Regions from separate parts of the Pseudomonas sp. CAU 1711 genome, predicted to be linked through region 2. Evidence: predicted binding sites of a transcription regulator. Region 2 holds the regulator's gene; each other region holds the start of a gene.
What was found. Region 2 encodes FliA, which starts transcription of late flagellar genes. Its sites were predicted from a motif close to CTAAAGTTTNNNNNNNNNNNGCCGNTAA; they were not measured.
Positions count from the first base shown of each region.

Region 1: the regulator FliA is predicted to act here: its motif matches at 2,505-2,532, upstream of AAFN46_RS11735 (methyl-accepting chemotaxis protein).
Region 3: the regulator FliA is predicted to act here: its motif matches at 2,799-2,826, upstream of AAFN46_RS00610 (methyl-accepting chemotaxis protein).
Region 4: the regulator FliA is predicted to act here: its motif matches at 2,313-2,340, upstream of AAFN46_RS19385 (methyl-accepting chemotaxis protein).

Region 1 covers NZ_JBDQQT010000009.1:50,350-55,013, reverse strand. Annotated here, with positions in the region: gene AAFN46_RS11750 (sensor domain-containing diguanylate cyclase) at 1-435, opposite strand, end outside; gene AAFN46_RS11745 (MATE family efflux transporter) at 448-1,794, opposite strand; gene AAFN46_RS11740 (YbaK/EbsC family protein) at 1,954-2,418, shown strand; gene AAFN46_RS11735 (methyl-accepting chemotaxis protein) at 2,581-4,509, shown strand; gene AAFN46_RS11730 (alpha-2-macroglobulin) at 4,565-4,664, shown strand, end outside.
Region 2 covers NZ_JBDQQT010000012.1:130,356-135,019, forward strand. Annotated here, with positions in the region: gene flhF (flagellar biosynthesis protein FlhF) at 1-667, shown strand, start outside; gene fleN (flagellar synthesis regulator FleN) at 765-1,598, shown strand; gene fliA (RNA polymerase sigma factor FliA) at 1,595-2,338, shown strand; gene AAFN46_RS14995 (chemotaxis response regulator CheY) at 2,422-2,796, shown strand; gene AAFN46_RS15000 (protein phosphatase CheZ) at 2,816-3,604, shown strand; gene AAFN46_RS15005 (chemotaxis protein CheA) at 3,634-4,664, shown strand, end outside.
Region 3 covers NZ_JBDQQT010000001.1:136,601-141,264, reverse strand. Annotated here, with positions in the region: gene rnr (ribonuclease R) at 1-232, opposite strand, end outside; tRNA gene AAFN46_RS00620 (tRNA-Leu) at 429-515, shown strand; tRNA gene AAFN46_RS00615 (tRNA-Leu) at 624-710, shown strand; gene AAFN46_RS00610 (methyl-accepting chemotaxis protein) at 826-2,760, opposite strand; gene AAFN46_RS00605 (TolC family outer membrane protein) at 2,891-4,336, opposite strand; TPP riboswitch at 4,516-4,622, shown strand.
Region 4 covers NZ_JBDQQT010000020.1:61,437-66,100, forward strand. Annotated here, with positions in the region: gene AAFN46_RS19385 (methyl-accepting chemotaxis protein) at 143-2,173, opposite strand; gene AAFN46_RS19390 (ROK family protein) at 2,348-3,238, shown strand; gene ampE (regulatory signaling modulator protein AmpE) at 3,264-4,085, opposite strand; gene ampD (1,6-anhydro-N-acetylmuramyl-L-alanine amidase AmpD) at 4,086-4,640, opposite strand.

The DNA.
Region 1 (4,664 bases), on a different contig from region 2:
CAGGCGCTCTTCCTGGCTCAGCTGGCGTGGCGCGGAGTGGATCAGGCAGAGGGTGCCGATCGGCTGCTCGTCGCGGCTGTAGAGGGGCTGGCCGGCATAGAAGCGGATGAAGGGCGGGCCGCTGACCAGGGGGTTGTCGGCGAAGCGCGGGTCGTCCAGAGCGTTCTCCACCACCAGCGGGCTGCGCGCCGCCACGGCGTGGCCGCAGAAGGAGATGTCGCGTGGCGTCTCGCTCGCTTCCAGGCCGATGCGCGCCTTGAACCATTGGCGGTCGCGGTCGACCAGGCTGACCAGCACGGTCTCCACCCGGTACAGCTCACGGGTCAGGCGTACCAGGGTGTCCAGGTAGAGCTCGGCCGGCGTGTCGAGCAGCTCCAGATCGTCCAGCGCACGCTGGCGCAGCTTCTCGTCGGCGGGGATGGGGGCTGACTGCATATAGGTCTCCACTCACGGACTGGCGGCGAGCCAGGCATCTCGGCGCTGCAGGCGCCAGCCGAGATAGGCCAGGCTGAGCCCGCGCATCAGCATAAAGCATAGAAGGGCCAGCCACAGACCGTGGTTGCCCAGGCCCTGCAGCAGCCAGCCGAGGAGCAGGCCCAGGGCCGTACTGAACAGCATGGCGTCGCGCATCTCCCGCGCCCGGGTGGCGCCGATGAACAGGCCGTCGAGCAGGTAGCTCCATACCGCGACCAGAGGCAGCAGGGCCAGGTAGGGCAGGTAGGGATAGGCCGCCGCGCGCACCGTGGCGATGTCGCTCTGCAGCTCGATGAACAGGCGGCCGGCGAGCAGGAACAACAGGGCGAACAGCAGGCTGCCGAGCAGCGACCAGCCGCCCGCCACCACCAGGGCGCGGCGCAGTGCCAGGCGGTCGCCCGCGCCTATGGCGTGACCGCACAGGGCCTCCACCGCATGGGCCAGGCCGTCCAGGGCGAAGGCGGCGAGCAGCAGGCCGTTGAGCAGCAGGGCGTTGCCCGCCACGGTCGCGTCGCCCAGGCGGGTGCCCTGCAGCGTGACCAGGAAGAACACCAGCTGCAGCGCCAGGGTGCGCAGCAGGATGTCGCGATTCACCGCCAGCAGCGCCTGCCAGCCCTGCCAGCGGCGCAGCCGGGCCAAGGCCAGCTGGCCGGGATGGCGGCCCAGGGTGCGCCAGGCCAGGGCCAGGCCGAGCAGGGCGCCGCACCATTCGGCCACCACCGAGGCGCGCGCCGAGCCGAGCACGCCCCACTCCAGGCCGAGGACGAACCACAGGTTGAGCACGATGTTCAGCGCGTTGGTGGTGAGCATCACCGTCAGGGCGGCGCGCGCGTTCTGGGTGCCGAGCAGCCAGCCGATCAGCGCGGCCACCGCCAGGGTCGCCGGCAGGCCGAACAGGCGCTCGTGGAAAAAGGCCCGGGTCAGCGCTTCCAGCTCGGCCGAAGGCTGCATCAGGCGCAGGGCCAGGCCGCTCAGCGGCAGCGCCAGCAGGCCGACCAGCAGGGCGATCAGCCCGGCCAGGGCCAGGCTCTGCAGCAGCACCAGGCGCAGCGTATCGCCGTCGCCGCGTCCGACCGCCTGGGCGGCGAAGCCGGTGGCGCTCATGCGCAGGATGCCGAACACCCCCACCAGCATGGCGTACAGGCTGCTGCCCACCACCACCGCGCCGAGCTGGTGGGCGTGCGCCAGGTGGCCGATCACCGTGCTGTCCACCAGGGCCACCAGCGGCACCGAGAGGTTGGACAGGATCATAGGTGCGGCCAGCGCCCAGACCTGGCGATGGGTCGGTGCATGGCGCCAGGCGGCGAGCAGTGCGGACATGGTTGATCCCGGCAAAAAGCCGATTATGGCGGGCCGGCATAGCGCAAAGCCATCTAACGTGTGCCAGGCATAGCAGCAACTGCGCGGCCGGGGTAGGCGGGACGCGCTAGACTGGAAGGCAGGCGATGGCCGCAGCGGTCGCGGCCGAGGAGGTGCAGCATGCGCATGGCAGAAACCCTGGCCCGCAGCCTGAAGCGGGCCGACTGTCACTACGACCTGGTCGAGCACGACCATTCCGCCACCAGCCTGGAGTCGGCGCGCAAGGCGCGCATCCCGGCCGAACGCATGGCCAAATCGGTGGTGCTCGACGACCGTCGCGGCCATTACCTGATGGCCGTATTGCCGGCCAACCGCCTGCTCGACCTGAGCAAGGTGCGCAAGGGGCCCTGGCGCTGGCAGCTGACCCGCGAGCAGAACCTCGGCGGGCTGTTCAAGGACTGCGAGCGTGGCGCCATCCCGGCCATCGGCGAGGCCTACGGCATGGGGATGTTGATCGATCCGGCGCTGACCCGGCAGAGCGACATCTATCTTGAAGCCGGCGATCACGAGAGCCTGGTGCGCCTGCCGATCGAGGATTTCTTCCGTCTGGCGCCCAATGCCCAGCTGTGCGAGTTGTGTGCTTGATGACAGGAATGTGACTTTTGAGTCAGGATTCGCCCTGCGCCACTCGCCTGTGCGGCGGTGGCGCCGTGAAGGGCGTTCTGCGCGATTCAAGATATCCCGGCCATCGGCCGATAGCCGGGGCAGGAGCGTGCGCTCGAAAACCAACGGGGCGAGGGTATGGGCATGCAGTTTTGGCAACGTAGTATCCGCTGGCAGTTGATTCTCAGCATGGGGGCGGCCTTGCTGGTCAGCGTCCTGATCGTCATCTTCATCTATTCCGGAGTGGCCAACCGCCAGGTGGAGAAGTACCTGGTCAACGGCGAGCTGCCGGCCCGGGTCGAGGCGGTGCGCAACGATCTCGAACGGGTGCTGGCCACGCCGCTGGAGCAGGCGCGCGCCATCGCCGGCAACAGCCTGGTGGCCGACTGGCTGGCCAACGGCGAGGACCCCGCGCGCCTGCCTGAGATGCAGCGCTACCTGCAGAAGGAAAAGGTCGCCGGCGGCACCCTCGCCACCTTCATCGTGGCGCTGGAGTCCGGCCACTACATGACCGGCGAGGGCCTCGAACGGACCCTGACGCGGGGCCCGGATTCGGCCTGGTTCTACGGCTTCGTCGACAGCGGCAAGCAGCGTTCGCTGGACATCGATATCGACGACTCGACCAAGGTCCCCACGCTGTTCATCAACCAGCGCATCGAGGCCGGCGGCAAGACTCTCGGCGTCGGTGGCCTGGGCCTGGGCCTGAGCGCCATGAGCGATCTGGTCAGTGGCTTCCGCCTGGGCGAGGCCGGGCGGGTCTACCTGGTCGACGCCGGTGGCAAGGTCAAGGTCCACCCGGACGCCAAGCTCAGCGACCAGGCCAGCCTGAGCCAGCTGGTCGGCGACGCGCAGGCGCGCCAGCTGATGGCCGGCGACGGCAAGAGCCTGAGCTTCGAGCGCGATGGCGAGGGCTTTTTGGCCATGGCCCTGCCGCTGAAGTCGATCGACTGGCAACTGGTCGCCGAGATTCCCGAGGCGCAGGTCTACGGTGAGGCACGCCAGGCCCTGCTGACCAGCGCACTGATCGGCGGCGCCGTGCTGCTGGCCTGCCTGGGCCTGGTGGTGCTGCTGGCGCGCGGCCTGGTGCGGCCGATCCAGCGGGTCACCGCCGCGCTGGTGGAGATCGGTGGTGGTGGCGGCGATCTGACCCGCCGCCTGGACGACTCGCGGGCCGACGAGCTGGGCGACCTGGCACGCGGCTTCAACCGCTTCCTCGAGGGCCAGCGCCAGCTGATCGGCGAGGTGCTGGCCACCAGCGAACGCCTGCGCGATTCGGTGCAGCAGGTCAGCCAGGTGGTGGAGAACACCGCGACGCGTTCCGGCCAGCAGCAGGAGATGACCGACCTGGTCGCCACCGCGGTGCACGAGATGGGCCTGACCGTGCAGGAGATCGCGCGCAACGCCGGCTCGGCCGCCGAGGTGTCGCAGAGCGCGCGCGACGAGGCGGCCAGCGCGCGCACCCAGGTCAACGGCTCGATCGCCCATATCCAGCGCATGTCCGGCGAGATCGGCACGGCGGCTGAGGCGGTCAGCGAACTGGCCGCCCAGGTGGCGTCCATCGACCAGGTGCTGGCGGTGATTCGCGGCATCGCCGAGCAGACCAATCTGCTGGCGCTCAACGCCGCCATCGAGGCGGCCCGTGCCGGCGAGCAGGGCCGCGGCTTCGCCGTGGTGGCCGACGAGGTGCGCACCCTGGCCAGCCGCACGCAGAACTCCACCGACGAGATTCAGCAGATGATCCTGCGCCTCAAGCAGGGCGCCGAGGCGGCGGTCAGCTCCATGCAGGCGGGGCAGAGTGCCACCGGGGTCGGCGTCGAGGCCAGCGAGGGCACCGGGCGCGCCCTGGAGTCTATCGCCGATCAGGTCGAGCGCCTCAGTGACATGAACCATCAGGTCGCCACCGCCACCGAGGAGCAGAGCTCGGTGACCGAGGAGATCAACCGCAACGTGCAGGGTATCGCCGACCTGGCGCATTCGACCGCCAGCGAGGTGACGGTGTGCCGCGAGCATTGCCAGAGCCTCAAGGGCCTGGCCGAGGCGCTCGGCTCGCAAATGGGACGTTTCCGACTGTAAGCGGGGCGGGCCTCGTCTATAGTGCAGGGCCTCAGATTCCCCTGCGAGGCCCGCCATGCATTACAAAGGACTGTTGTTGGCTCTCGCGCTCAGCCTGCTGGGCGCCTGCGATTCCTCCACGCCCCCGCCGGCCGGAAAGGTGGATGCGGAGGTCG
Region 2 (4,664 bases):
GGAGGAGGGCGGGGTGATCGCCCTGGTCGGCCCGGCCGGCATGGGCAAGACCACCACCCTGGCCAAGCTGGCCGCGCGCTATGTGCTGAAGTACGGCGCGCAGAGCATCGCCCTGGTCAGCATGGACAGCTTCCGCATCGGCGCCCAGGAGCAGATCAAGACTCTCGGCCGCATCCTCAACGTGCCGGTGACCCAGGTCGAGCCGGGCCAGTCGCTGGCCCAGGCCCTGGCACCGCTGGCGCGCAAGCGCGTGGTGCTGGTCGACACCGCCGGCCTGCCGGGCAACGACCCGGCCCTGCGCCTGCAGCTGGACAGCCTGGCCGCCCGCGGCATCAAGGCCAAGAGCTATCTGGTGCTGGCCGCCACCAGCCAGGCCCAGGTACTCAAGGCCGCCTATCACAGTTACAAGCGCTGCGGCCTGGCCGGGTGCATCCTGAGCAAGGTGGACGAGGCGGCCAATCTGGGCGAGGTGCTGGGGCTGGCTATCAGCCAGCATCTCCCGGTAGCCTATCTGGCGGATGGGCCGAAGATTCCGGACGATCTGCAGGTGCCGCGCAGCCATCAGCTGGTGAGCCGCGCGGTGAGTCTGCAGGTCGCCGAGGACCCCTGCGAGGAGGCCATGGCCGACCTCTTTGCCGATCTCTATCACCCGCGTCGCGCGGGCTAGGGCAGGCGCCGGCGGACAAGGCGTTCTAGTGTGTAGGAAAGGGTCGGTGTAGTTGCCCGACCAGCCCAGACCAGGCAAGACAAGGTAAGAGAAGAACATGGGTAGTATGCATCCCGTACAGGTGATCGCGGTGACTGGCGGCAAGGGCGGCGTCGGCAAGACCAACGTGTCGGTGAATCTGTCGCTGGCCCTGGCCGACCTCGGTCGGCGGGTCATGCTGATGGACGCCGACCTGGGTCTGGCCAACGTCGACGTGCTGCTCGGCCTCAGCCCCAAACGCACCCTGGCCGACGTGATCAACGGCGAGTGCGACCTCAAGGATGTGCTGATCCAGGGGCCCGGCGGCATCCGCATCGTGCCTGCTGCATCCGGCACCCAGAGCATGGTGCAGTTGTCGCCGGTGCAACATGCCGGCCTGATCCAGGCCTTCAGCGACATCAGCGACAACCTCGACGTGCTGGTGATCGACACCGCCGCCGGCATCGGCGACGGCGTGGTCAGCTTCGTGCGCGCCGCCCAGGAGGTGCTGGTGGTGGTCTGCGACGAGCCGACCTCGATCACCGACGCCTACGCGCTGATCAAACTGCTCAACCGCGACTTCGGCCTGAGCCGCTTCCGCGTGCTGGCCAACATGGCCCACAGCCCGCAGGAAGGGCGCAACCTCTTTGCTAAACTGACCAAAGTAACCGACCGTTTCCTCGATGTGGCTTTGCAGTATGTAGGCGCAGTTCCCTACGACGAGTCCGTCCGCAAGGCCGTGCAGAAACAACGCGCGGTGTACGAAGCCTTCCCGCGCTCGAAATGCGCACTGGCGTTCAAGGCGATCGCCCAGAAAGTCGACAGCTGGCCGCTTCCGGCCAACCCGCGCGGCCATCTGGAGTTCTTCGTCGAGCGCCTGGTGCAGCAGCCGGTCGCGGGGTCGGCCGTATGACAGCAGCCAGTGGACTTCGCATGTACAACAAGGCGCAGGCGCAGGATTCCCAGCATCAGCTGATCGAGCGTTATGCGCCGCTGGTCAAGCGCATCGCCTATCACCTGCTGGCCCGTCTGCCCGCCAGCGTGCAAGTCGACGATCTGATGCAGGCCGGCATGATCGGCCTGCTGGAGGCGGCCAAGAAATACGATGGCAGCAAGGGCGCCAGTTTCGAGACCTATGCCGGTATCCGCATCCGTGGCGCCATGCTCGACGAAGTGCGCAAGGGCGATTGGGCGCCGCGTTCGGTGCATCGCAACACCCGGATGGTCAGCGACGCCATCCGCGTTATCGAGGCGCGCACCGGAAGAGATGCTAAAGATCAAGAGGTTGCGGCCGAACTCCAATTGAGTCTCGAGGATTACTACGGCATTCTTGGCGACACTTTGGGCAGCCGCCTGTTCAGCTTCGACGACCTGATGCAGGACGGCGAGCATGGCGGTCTGCAGGAGGACAGCAGCAGCCATTCCGGCCCTCTGCACGGGCTGGTGGACGAACGCTTCCAGTCGGCGCTGGCCGAGGCCATCGCCAATCTGCCGGAGCGTGAACGGCTGGTGCTGTCGCTTTACTACGATGAAGAACTGAATCTGAAGGAAATCGGCGAGGTTCTGGGGGTCAGCGAGTCCCGGGTCAGCCAGTTGCACAGTCAGTGCGCCGCACGTTTGCGGGCACGGTTGAGCGAGTGGCGGGCCAGCTGACGCGGAGCCGGTTTCATGATTTGCGGCGCCGCCGGGCCACCGGCGGCGTTTAGGACTGTACGGAGGTCGACTTGGACAAGAACATGAAAATCCTCATCGTTGACGATTTCTCGACGATGCGACGGATCATCAAGAACCTCCTGCGCGATCTGGGGTTCACCAACACCGCAGAGGCCGACGACGGCAACACCGCGCTGCCCATGTTGCAGAGCGGCAGCTTCGACTTTCTGGTGACCGACTGGAACATGCCCGGCATGACCGGCATCGATCTGCTGCGCGCGGTACGCGCGGACGAGCGCCTGAAGACTCTGCCGGTGCTGATGGTCACCGCCGAGGCCAAGCGCGAGCAGATCATCGAAGCGGCCCAGGCCGGGGTGAACGGCTATGTGGTCAAGCCGTTCACGGCCCAGGTGCTGAAGGAGAAGATCGAGAAGATCTTCGAACGGGTTAACGGCTGATGTACGCCGCGAGGGCGCTATGGCACACGACGATTCACACCTGGGCGAACTCGAGTCGACCCTGAAACAGCACGCCACCCAGTTGGTCGAGAGTCTGGAGAAGGGGCGTTTCGGCGAAGCCGTGGGCCTGATACATGAGCTGAACAAGGCTCGTGATAATGGTTTGTATCAGGAGATCGGCAAGCTCACCCGCGAGCTGCACAACGCGATAGTCAATTTCCAGATCGACCCGCGCAATCCGCATGCGCAGGAGATCTCGCAGATCACCGACGCCACCGAGCGGCTGTCCTACGTGGTGCAGATGACCGAGAAGGCGGCCAATCGCACTATGGACCTGGTCGAGCAGAGCGCGCCGCTGGTCAACGACCTGGGCGACGAGGCCAAGAGCCTGGCCAGCGATTGGGGCAGGTTCATGCGTCGCGAGATGGACGCCGACGCCTTTCGCGATCTGGCCAAGCGCATCGAACTGTTCCTCGCCCGCAGCGAGCGCGACAGTCAGAAGCTCTCCGGCCACTTGAACGACATCCTGCTGGCGCAGGACTTCCAGGATCTGACCGGACAGGTGATCAAGCGCGTGACCCAGTTGGTCACCGAGGTCGAGCGCGATCTGCTCAAGCTGATGCTGATGGCCAGTCATGTCGACCGCTTCGCCGGTATCGAGCACGACATGGAGGCGCTTCGCGCCGAGCAGCTACAACAAAAAGAGCCTTCCAAAGGTGAAGGTCCGCAGATACATGCCGATAAGCGTGAAGACGTCGCTGCCAGTCAGGACGATGTCGACGATCTGCTGTCCAGCCTTGGATTTTAGGGCTCTAACAGAGCCTCTGGAGCGCACCGATGAGCTTCGACGCCGATGAAGAAATCCTCCAGGACTTCCTGGTAGAGGCCGGCGAAATTCTCGAACAGCTGTCCGAGCAACTGGTCGAGCTGGAAAGCCGGCCGGAAGACATGGACCTGCTCAACGCCATCTTCCGCGGCTTCCATACCGTCAAGGGCGGCGCGGGTTTCCTCCAGCTCAACGAGCTGGTGGAGTGCTGCCATATCGCGGAAAACGTCTTCGACATCCTGCGCAAGGGCGAGCGGCACGTCACTCCCGAGCTGATGGACGTGGTGTTGCAGGCCCTGGACGCGGTCAACGAGATGTTCGGCCAGGTGCGCGAGCGTACCGAGCCGACGCCGGCCTCGCCCGCGCTGCTGGCCGCGCTGTCGCGTCTGGCCGAGCCGGAGAGTGCCGATGAAGCGGCTGCCGTTGTCGCGGCCGAGCCAGAGCCCGAGCCTGAGCCGGAACCCGAAGACCCGGCCTCCGGCGATATCACCGACAGCGAGTTCGAGCAGTTGCTGAATGCCATAGGCGAGCAGCCCGCGGCCGAGGCGCCAGCCCCCGCGGGTGGCGGCGACGATATCACCGACGACGAGTTCGAGGCGCTGCTGGATCAGCTGCACGGCAAGGGCAAGTTCAGCGGCCCGGCCGAGGAGCCGGCGCCGGCGGCCAAGCCTGCGGCCGCACCCGCCGCTGCGGCGGGCGGTGGCGACGAGATCACCGACGACGAGTTCGAGGCGCTGCTGGACCAGTTGCACGGCAAGGGCAAGTTCACTGGCCCGGCCGAAGAGCCGGCCCCTGTCGCCAAACCTGTGGCCGCACCCGCCGCTGCGGCGGGCGGTGGTGACGAGATCACCGACGACGAGTTCGAGGCGCTGCTGGACCAGTTGCACGGCAAGGGCAAGTTCACTGGCCCGGCCGAAGAGCCGGCCCCTGTCGCCAAACCTGCGGCCGCACCCAAGCCTGCGGCCGCCGCGCCGGCCAAGAAGCCCGAGGCGAAGAAGGCCGAGCCGGCCAAGCCGGTCGCCAAGCCGGAGCCGGCGAAGGC
Region 3 (4,664 bases), on a different contig from region 2:
CGCGGCGGGTATAGATAAGCTGGCCGTCGCGCTCCATGGCGCGCAGGCGACGACGCAGCGCTTCCAGCTGCTCGTCGGTGGTCAGACCGAACTCTTCCACCAGCTCCTCACGGGCGGCGGGCGAACCGCGCTCGGACAGGTGCTGCAGAATCAGCTCGCGACTGGGGATGGGGTTCTCGTATTTTTCCGCCTCGCGGGCGGCCTCGGGGTCGAGGGATTGCCAATCGGCCATTAAGTGAAATCACCTTTACGCATATATAGATGGCTTGCCATGTGTGTATTGAAGCGCGAAACGGCATCGGGGGTCAGCAGAATAATTTTTCTGCCATCAGGGGTTTACAAGCAAAAACCGCCTCCGTATAGTTCGCGCCCACAACGTTGCTGAGACGTTGTAACACGGAAGCGATTGAGCAATCATAGCTTTCAGTGCCCAGGTGGCGGAATTGGTAGACGCACTAGGTTCAGGTCCTAGCGGTGGCAACACCGTGGAAGTTCGAGTCTTCTCCTGGGCACCACTCTTCAGAAACCGAGCCGAAGGCTCGGTTTCGACTTTAACGGAGCAGCTTCCGTACCGCCGCAAGCGGTGAATGCTGCAAAAAGCCGGCGAGCGATCGTCGCAATGTGCCCAGGTGGCGGAATTGGTAGACGCACTAGGTTCAGGTCCTAGCGGTGGCAACACCGTGGAAGTTCGAGTCTTCTCCTGGGCACCACTCTTCAAGAAAAAACCGAGCTCAGGCTCGGTTTTTTCGTTTCTGGCCCGCATTAATCATGACCGGCCTCGCCAGGTGGGTTACGCCGCAAAGCGGCTAACCCACCCTACCCGCCTCACACCTTGAACTGGGCGAAGCTGGCGCGCAGCTGGGCCACCAGCCCATCCACCACCCGGCCGCTGGCCGCCGTTTCGCTGACCGCCTGCGCCGCACGCTGGGCCTCGCTGTGGATTACCTCGACCCGCCCACGCACCGCCGAGGCACCCTCGGCCTGGTGGGCGGCGGAACGGGTGGCGCTGTCGATGGCGCCGTGCACTTCGTCCACCGAGGCCTGCACCGACTGCTGCAGACGCGCGCTGTCGCGCAGGGCCTGCAGCCCTTCTGCGGCCTGGCCGCCGGCCTGACCGATGACCTCGACCGCCTCGCGCGCACCCTGCTGCAGCGCGGTGATATGCGCCTGGATATCGCCGGTGGACTGCTGGGTCTTGCTGGCCAGGGCGCGCACCTCGTCGGCCACCACGGCGAAACCGCGCCCGCTCTCGCCGGCCCGCGCCGCCTCGATGGCGGCGTTCAGGGCGAGCAGGTTGGTCTGCTCGGCGATGGACTGGATCACCGTCAGCACCACCTCGATCTGCTGGCTCTGCTGGGCCAGCTTCTCGATCACCGCCGAACCGCTGTCGACCCTCGCCACCAGCGCCTCGATCAGGCCGCCGACCTTGGCGGCGATGGCCGCGTTCTCGTGGGCCGCCTGGCGAATGGCCGCGACCCGCTGCTGGGCCTCGCGCATGGCCTGGCTCTCGGCCTGGGCAGCGGCGGCCATGTCCTCCAGGGCCTGCAGGCTGCCGGCCACCTCGTCGCGCTGGCGACTGGCCGCCGCCTCGGCCGCCGCGCTGCGCTGGGCCAGGCTGCGAATCTCCTCGCCGGTGCGCCGCGCCACCTCGCCGGCCTCGCGCACTATGGGCTGCAGCTTGGCGATGAACTGGTTGACCGCGGCGGCCATCTCGCCGACCTCATCCTGGCTGTCGAGCTGCACCCGACGGGTCAGGTCGCCCTCGCCGGCGGCCAGGTCCTTGAGCGCGGCGATCAGCAGCTGCAGGCGGCTGAGCACCCGCCAGCCGAGCACCAGGGCTACCACCGCCAGGGTCAGCAGGCCGACCACCAGCAACCCCGTGGCGATGCGCCAGCGCAGACCTTCGGCGGCCTGCTGCACGGTCTCGCTGCCGTTGCGCGCCATCTCCGCAGTCGCCTGCTCGGCCGCCTGCAGGCGCTGCTGCAGGGCCCGGGTGCTGTCCTGCGCGGCGCCCGACAGGCTCTTGTCGACCAGCTCGCCGGCGCTGCCGACCAGGGTGGCGAAGCGCGCGTCCAGGGCGCTCAGCTCCTGCTCCACGCCATCCAGCGACATGCCCAGCTGGACCTTGCCGATGGAGGCGCCCATCGGATTGATCTCCACCTCGACCATATGCACCTGCGGGTCACGCGAGGCGGCATCGACCAGCTTGGCCAGCGCGGTGTCGCCCTGCCCGGCCGCCACCAGCTCGCGCACCTTCGGGCTGCTGCGGTTGAAGTTGCGGGTCAGGCGCTGGCCCTGGGCGTCGTAGAACACGGCGAAGAGCACCGCCGGGTCGCGCTGGACGATGCGCGTCAGGGCGGTCAGCGCCGGCACGTCGCTGTCCCAGATGGCCTTGGGCGCCACGCCGGCGAGCATCTGCGCGATGGAGCTGCCGGACTGCTTGAGGTTCTCCTCCAGCACCTTGCGCAACTGCGCCTGCTCGCCCTTGAGCTGGGTCGAAAGGCCGCTGGAAAGGCGTTCGCGAGTGTTGCTGGACAACGCGACCAGACCGGCGCTCATCTCCTTCTCCGCGCTGTCGAGCTCATCGGCCAGACGCTGACTCTCGCTACCCAGTCGTCGCGTCAGGTCGCTGACCAGGCCATCGACCGTGGCGCGCGTGAGCCAGACCGCGATGCCGACCTGGGCCAGCATGGCCAGGCCGAGCGCGATGAACACGGGGCGCAACAGGCGGCTGCGCAACAGCGAGAACAGAACGGACACAGCGATACTCCTTCCGACCGGGCGACCTCGATGCCTGTGCATCGGCCGCATTCAGAAAAGCTGTAGATAAGAGCAAGGTATAGGCCAAAAACAAAGCCCCGCACGGGGCGGGGCTGGTCGACTGCCTGGCTCAGTAGGCCGGGTTGCCCTGGAGCTGGGCTTCCGCGGCCTTGGCCAGATCCGGCGGCAGGAAGTCCTTGTCCGGATCGTAGTCCGGCTTGAGGAAGGCGGTCAGCGCCTCCAGGTCCGACGGCGCCAGGGTGCCGGCGGCCTGCTTCAGGCGCAGGTTGTTGAGGATGTAGTCGTAACGTGCATCGTTGTAGTTGCGCACCGAGCCGTACAGCTGACGCTGGGCATCGAGCACGTCGACGATGTTGCGGGTACCGACCTGGTAGCCGATCTCGGTGGCCTCCAGGGCGCTCTGGTTGGAGATGATCGACTGCTTGCGCGCCTGCACGGTCTCCACGTCGGTGTTCACCGCGCGGTGCAGGTTGCGGGTGCTCTCCACCACCTTGCGGCGCAGGCTCTCACGCTGCTGCTCGGTCTGGTTCAGCTGCTGGTAGGCCTCGCGCACCTGCGAACTGGTCAGGCCGCCGCTGTAGATCGGAATGTTCAGCTGCAGGCCGATGGTGGTCTGCTCGGCATCGCCATCGTAGGGCGAGCCCAGGTCGCTGTTGGTGAAGCCCAGCGAGTCGTTGTCGCCCTTCTGGTACTGGGCCACGGCATCCAGGGTCGGCGCATGGCCGGCCTTGCGCTGGCGCAGGGTCTCCTCGGCGGCGTCGACGGCATAGGCGGCGGCCTGCAGATTGAGGTTCTGCTGGGCGGCGGTGTCGACCCAGGCCTTGGCATCGTTCGGCACCGGCGCCAGCACCGGCAGGGTGTGCTGGATGCCCTCGATGGCGCCGTACTCGCGATTGGTCAGGGTCACCAGGGCCTGGAAGGCGTCTTCCACGGCGCGCTGGGCGAGGATGCGGTTGGCCCGCGCGGTGTCGTAACCGGCCTGGGCCTCGAGCACGTCGGTCTTGTCCGACAGGCCCACGTCGAAGCGCTCGTTGGCCTGGTCCAGCTGGCGCTTGAACGCCGCCTCCTCGGCCTTGGTCGAGGCCAGGGTGTCCTGGGCGCGCAGCACGGCGAAGTAGGTCTCGGCGCTCTGCAGGATCAGGTTCTGCTCGGTGGCCGACAGCTGCAGGGCGGCCTGCTGGTCGACGGCCTTGGCGGCGCGGTACTGGTACCAGCGGTCGGCACGGAACAGCGGCTGGCTCAGGCTGGCGCGATAGGACAGGCCACTGCGCGAGGCGTCCAGATCGCCGACGCTGCGGCGATCGACATTGGTGTCGGTGTTCTGGCTGTCGGCCCCGGCGGAGATATTCGGCAGCAGGCCGGCGCGGGCCTGCGGCACCACTTCGCGGGCGGCCTCGTAACCGGCGCGGGCGGCGGCCAGGTCGGCATTATTCTTCACCGCCTCGTTATAAACGGTGACCAGATCGGTCTTGCTTGCCAGCGGGGCGTCTTCGGCCCAAGCCATTCCGGTGGTGGCAGCAGCTACCGCGAGCGCCAGAGAGAGTCTGCGTAGCATGATCAGTCCTAGATTCGGGGTGGAATCGGGCAAGGCTAAGGGGGTGGCCGACAGCGGTCAAGGCGCCGCAGGCAGATACGACAGGCAGTTTGCGACAAGCTTTGTTGCCGCATTGCAACAATCCGAGCTTTCCGACCGGCGTATTGGTGTTCCTCGCCCGCTTTGCATTAGACTGCCATCCGTTCTTGTCGGGGTGCCCAGATTCGTGGGCTGAGATCGGACAGTTCCGGATCCCGTTGAACCTGATCAGGTTAAGGCCTGCGTAGGGAACAAGATGTGCTCGCCAGACCGGCGATCCCTCTCGCACCGCCCCCGGTGCGCCTTGCGC
Region 4 (4,664 bases), on a different contig from region 2:
AAGACTGCGAGTAGCCTAGGAGTCCCTCACCCCCGGCCCCTCTCCCGGAGGGAGAGGGGAGTAGAGCCCTATCCCTCCGATCGCCGCAGCAGAAACAACAAGGCCCGCCGAATGGCGGGCCTTGGGCATTGCTTGGGACAGATCAGACGCGGAAGGCGCTGATCAGCTCCTTGAGGCGCGCCACCTGGTCGGACAGCTCGCGGCTGGCCTGCTCGGTCTGCACCGCGCCTTCGGCGGTACGCTCGCCGGCCTGGTTGATCTCGACGATGTTCATGTCGATGTCGTGGGCCACGGCGGTCTGCTGCTCGGCGGCGGCGGCGATCTGCTGGTTCTGGTCGACGATCATGCCGACCGCGCCGAGGATGTTCTCCAGCGCCTGCTGCACCTGGGCCGACTGGCCGACGGTGCTCTCGACCATCTGGTGGCTGCCGTTCATGGCGGTCACCGTGGCGCCCACGCCGCTCTGCAGGCGACCGATCATCTGCTCGATCTCCTCGGTGGACTGGTGGGTGCGCTTGGCCAGGTTGCGTACCTCGTCGGCCACCACGGCGAAGCCACGGCCCTGCTCGCCGGCGCGCGCCGCCTCGATGGCGGCGTTGAGCGCCAGCAGGTTGGTCTGCCCGGCGATGCCCTTGATCACGTCCAGCACCTGGCTGATCGAGGCGCTGTCGGCGGCCAGCTGGTTGATCACCGCCACCGACTGGTCGATCTCGTTGGCCAGGCGCTGGATGCTGCCGACCTGCGACTCGACCAGGGCGCGGCCGCTGACGGTCTCGTCGTTGACGCTCTGCGCGCTGCCCACCGCGGCGGCGGCGCTGCGCGCCACCTCCTGGGCGGTGGCGGACATCTGGTTCATCGCCGTGGCGACCTGCTCGATCTGCCCGCGCTGGGCGCTCACCGCCTGGCTGCTCTCGCCGGACACCAGTTCGACGCGATCGGCCTGGCGCTCGACCTCGATCACCGTCTGGCCGACCAGCTCGATCAGGTCGCGGATCTTCGCCACCGTACCGTTGAACACCTGACCCAGCTCGCCCAATTCGTCGCGGCTGCGCACGTTGACACTCACCGTCATGTCGCCAGCGGCCACCTGGCCCAGGGTCTTGCCGAAGCCCTTGAGGGTGGCGCGGGTGGACACGTAGAAGCCGCCGTAGAGGTAGCCGATGGCGAGGAACAGCAGCACCAGGGCCGCCACCAGCAGCACCATCTGCGTGCGTTTCTGCTCCAGGCGCTGGCCCAGGTCGCGCTCGAGGAAGTCGAGCACGGCCTCGTTCAGCGCGTAGGTCTTGTCGATGGCGGCGCTGGTCTGGTCGTAGAAGCCCTTCCAGGGCGCATCCAGGGTATCGGCCATGAGCAGTTGCTCTTCCAGCACCGCGGCGTTCTCGGTCAGGGTGCTGCGGCTGGCCTCGGCCAGATCGCCCAAGCTGCGCTTGGCCTGGGCATTGCTCTCCAGCGCGCTGTGCAGCTTGAAGCCGTACTCGGTGTGCAACTTCTCCAGCTGCAGCAGCAGTTCGTCCAGCTTGCTGCTGTCGGAAGAACCGAGGATGCCCTGACCCAGGGAGTAGGAGCCCAGGGCACGGCCCTTGGCGATGGTGCGGGTCACCGGCAGGGTGACGCTGGTCAGCAGCTCGCTCATCTGCCGCACGCTCAGCTCGCTGTCCTGGCTGAGGCCGGACTGGCTGGCGACGAACTTGATGAACAGCTCGGAATTGTCCAGTGCCTGGGTCACCAGGCCGGCCTTGCTGCGCAGGGCGGACTCGGCCTCGACCGCATCCAGCGCCTTCCTGATGGCATCGCGCTGCGCGTTGAACTCCTCGACGGCCTGGGCATCGCCGCTGCTCGACTCGAGCCCGTCGAGGGTCGCCTTCACGCCCTTCACCAGCGGGTCGATCAGGCCGACCAGTTGCTCGGACTGACCGGACTGCCCCAGCACGGCGTAGATCTCGTAGAGGTCGGTGAGGCGCTCCAGCTCCTGGCGCATCTGCATGCCCTGCTTGAGCTGCGCGAGGCTCTGCAACTCGGTACGGGTGTCGACGAAGGCGTCGTAGGACTCGCGCACCAGGAAATAGTTGGTCACCAGCATGGGCAGGAAGAACAGCACACTGATCAGGCTGAACTTCATGCCGAAGCTCAAGCGGTTCATCAGGGCGATGGCAGGGTACAACACGCTATTCACTAGACGTCTCCTGTTGCCATTATTCTTGTATGCCAGCCGAAAGCGGGCTGGTCTATTGAACGGCAAGGCAGTGGTAATTCCAATTCTAGCGGGGATGGCCAGTGGCCAGACTCAGGTCCCCCATGAGCCTATATACCGGATATCGGCGCCAGCCTCTGTAACTTAAGGTTAAGAATGCGCACACCCCTTCGTCTGGGCATCGACCTGGGCGGCAGCAAGACTGAAATCATAGCCCTGGACGGCGCCGACGAGCGCTTGCGCCGACGCCTGCCCACGCCACAGGGCGATTACGCCGCCACCCTGCGCACCATCGCCCGCCTGGTGCATGAGGCCGAGGCCAGCCTGGGCGCCCGCGGCAGCCTCGGCATCGGTATCCCCGGGACCCGCTCGCCAGACCACGGGCGCATCAAGAACGCCAACTCCACCTGCCTGATCGGCCAGGACCTGCAGGGCGACCTGGAGGCCCTGCTGCAGCGCCCGGTGCGCCTGGCCAACGATGCCGACTGCTTCGCCCTGTCCGAGGCCACGGACGGCGCCGGCGCCGGCGCCGCCAGCGTGTTCGGGGTGATACTCGGCACCGGCGTGGGCGGCGGCATCGTGATCCACGGCCGCCTGCTGGCCGGTCCCAATGCCATCGCCGGCGAATGGGGCCATAACGCCCTGCCCTGGCGCAGCCCGGCCGATGGCCCGAGGCGGCGCTGCTACTGCGGCCTGGACGACTGCATCGAGACCTTCCTCAGCGGCCCCGGCTGGGCCGCCCGCGCCGACCTGGGGTTGAACGCCGCGCAACTGGCCGAGGCCGCCCGGCGCGCCGAGCCGGGCGCCGCCCGGGCCGTGCAGCGTTATTGCGAACAGCTGGCGCGCGCCCTGGCCTCGGTGATCAACCTGCTGGACCCGGAAGTGGTGGTGCTGGGCGGTGGGCTGTCGAATATCCCGGCGCTCTATGAGCAGGTACCGCCGCTGTTGCCACGCCACGTATTCTCGGACCAAGTGAATACCCGCCTGGTGCAGGCCAGGCATGGCGACTCCAGCGGTGTGCGCGGCGCCGCCTGGCTGTGGCCCTAGCGGAGCGAGCTCTGCTCGCGAAGCGCTACAGCAACAGAATCCATAAGGCGAAGGCCGCATACCAGAGCACCGCGGCACGGATCAGCAGCTGCCACAGCTCGTCCAGGCTGCCGACCCCGGCCTCGCCCGGCTGCGGCTCGGGTAACTCGCCGGCGGCGCGCCCGGCACTGGCCACCAGGCGCGCGGCGGCGATATCCCAGGCTAGCAGGTCGTGCAGCACGGCGCGGCTGACCGCGGCGAAGTTACCGACCAGGGCGAAGCTGGCCGCCAGCACCCGCACCGGCAGCCAGTCCAGGGCATGCCGCAGCTGTGCCGCGCGCTCGCGCACGCCCGCCTGGCTCGCCTGCTCGGCGCTCAGCGCCAGCAGACGATAGGCCAGCGCCGGCAAGGGCCCGAGCAGGGCGTACCAGAAGATCACCGCGAAGAAGCCCTGGTAGGCCTGCCACAGCTCGTAGTCCTGGACCCGCTCCAGCAGCTCGGCCTCGCCGTCGGCGGCCAGGCCCAGGTCACGCTCGGCCACGTGCAGCGCGGCCTGCTCGTCACCGCGCCGCCAGGCATCGCGGAACGGCCCCAGGGCGACCAGCACATCGCCACGCCCCAGGCTGTAGACCAGCACCAGCAGATGCACGGGCAACGCCAGCCAGCCATAGGCCAGCGGCTCCAGCGCCAGCAGGAGCAGACCGAGCAGCAGCGTCGGCAGCAGCACGGCCAGCCCCAGCGCCAGCCAGGGCGAGCCGCCCTCGACCCTGGCCAGCCAGCCGAGCCAGGGGCCATCCCGTTGGATGCGCCGGCGCCCAGCGGAAAACTTCTCCACCCAGAGCACCAGTAGAAGCACGAGAAAACTCATCTACCGCTCTCCTTGCAGGGCCGCGCGCAGGCGCGCCCAGTCGAAACAGGGGCCCGGGTCGGTCTTGCGCCCGGGGGCGATGTCGCTATGGCCGCAGATGCGCGCCGCACTCATCTGAGGATAGGCCCGCAGCAGCTCTTCGCTCAGCTCGGCCAGGGCACGGTACTGCGCATCGCTGAAGGGCAGATCGTCGGTGCCCTCCAGCTCGATGCCGAGCGAGAAGTCGTTGCAGTTCTCGCGCCCCTCGAACGACGAGACCCCGGCATGCCAGGCCCGCGCATTGCAGGAGACGAACTGGGTGACGGCACCGTCGCGCTCGATGAGGAAATGCGCCGACACCCTGAGCTGGGCGATATCGGCGAAATAGGGGTGCTCGTCGACCGGCAGGCGGTTCTGGAAGAACTGCTGCACCTTGCCGGTGCCGAACTGCCCGGGCGGCAGGCTGATGTTGTGGAGCACCAGCAGGGACACCTCGCCCTGGGGCCGCTCGTTGAAATTCGGCGAGGGGCAGTGACGCGCTCCGTCACACCAGCCGCTGGCAGGATCCAGCCGCATTGCAGACTCCTTGTGGACTGCCCG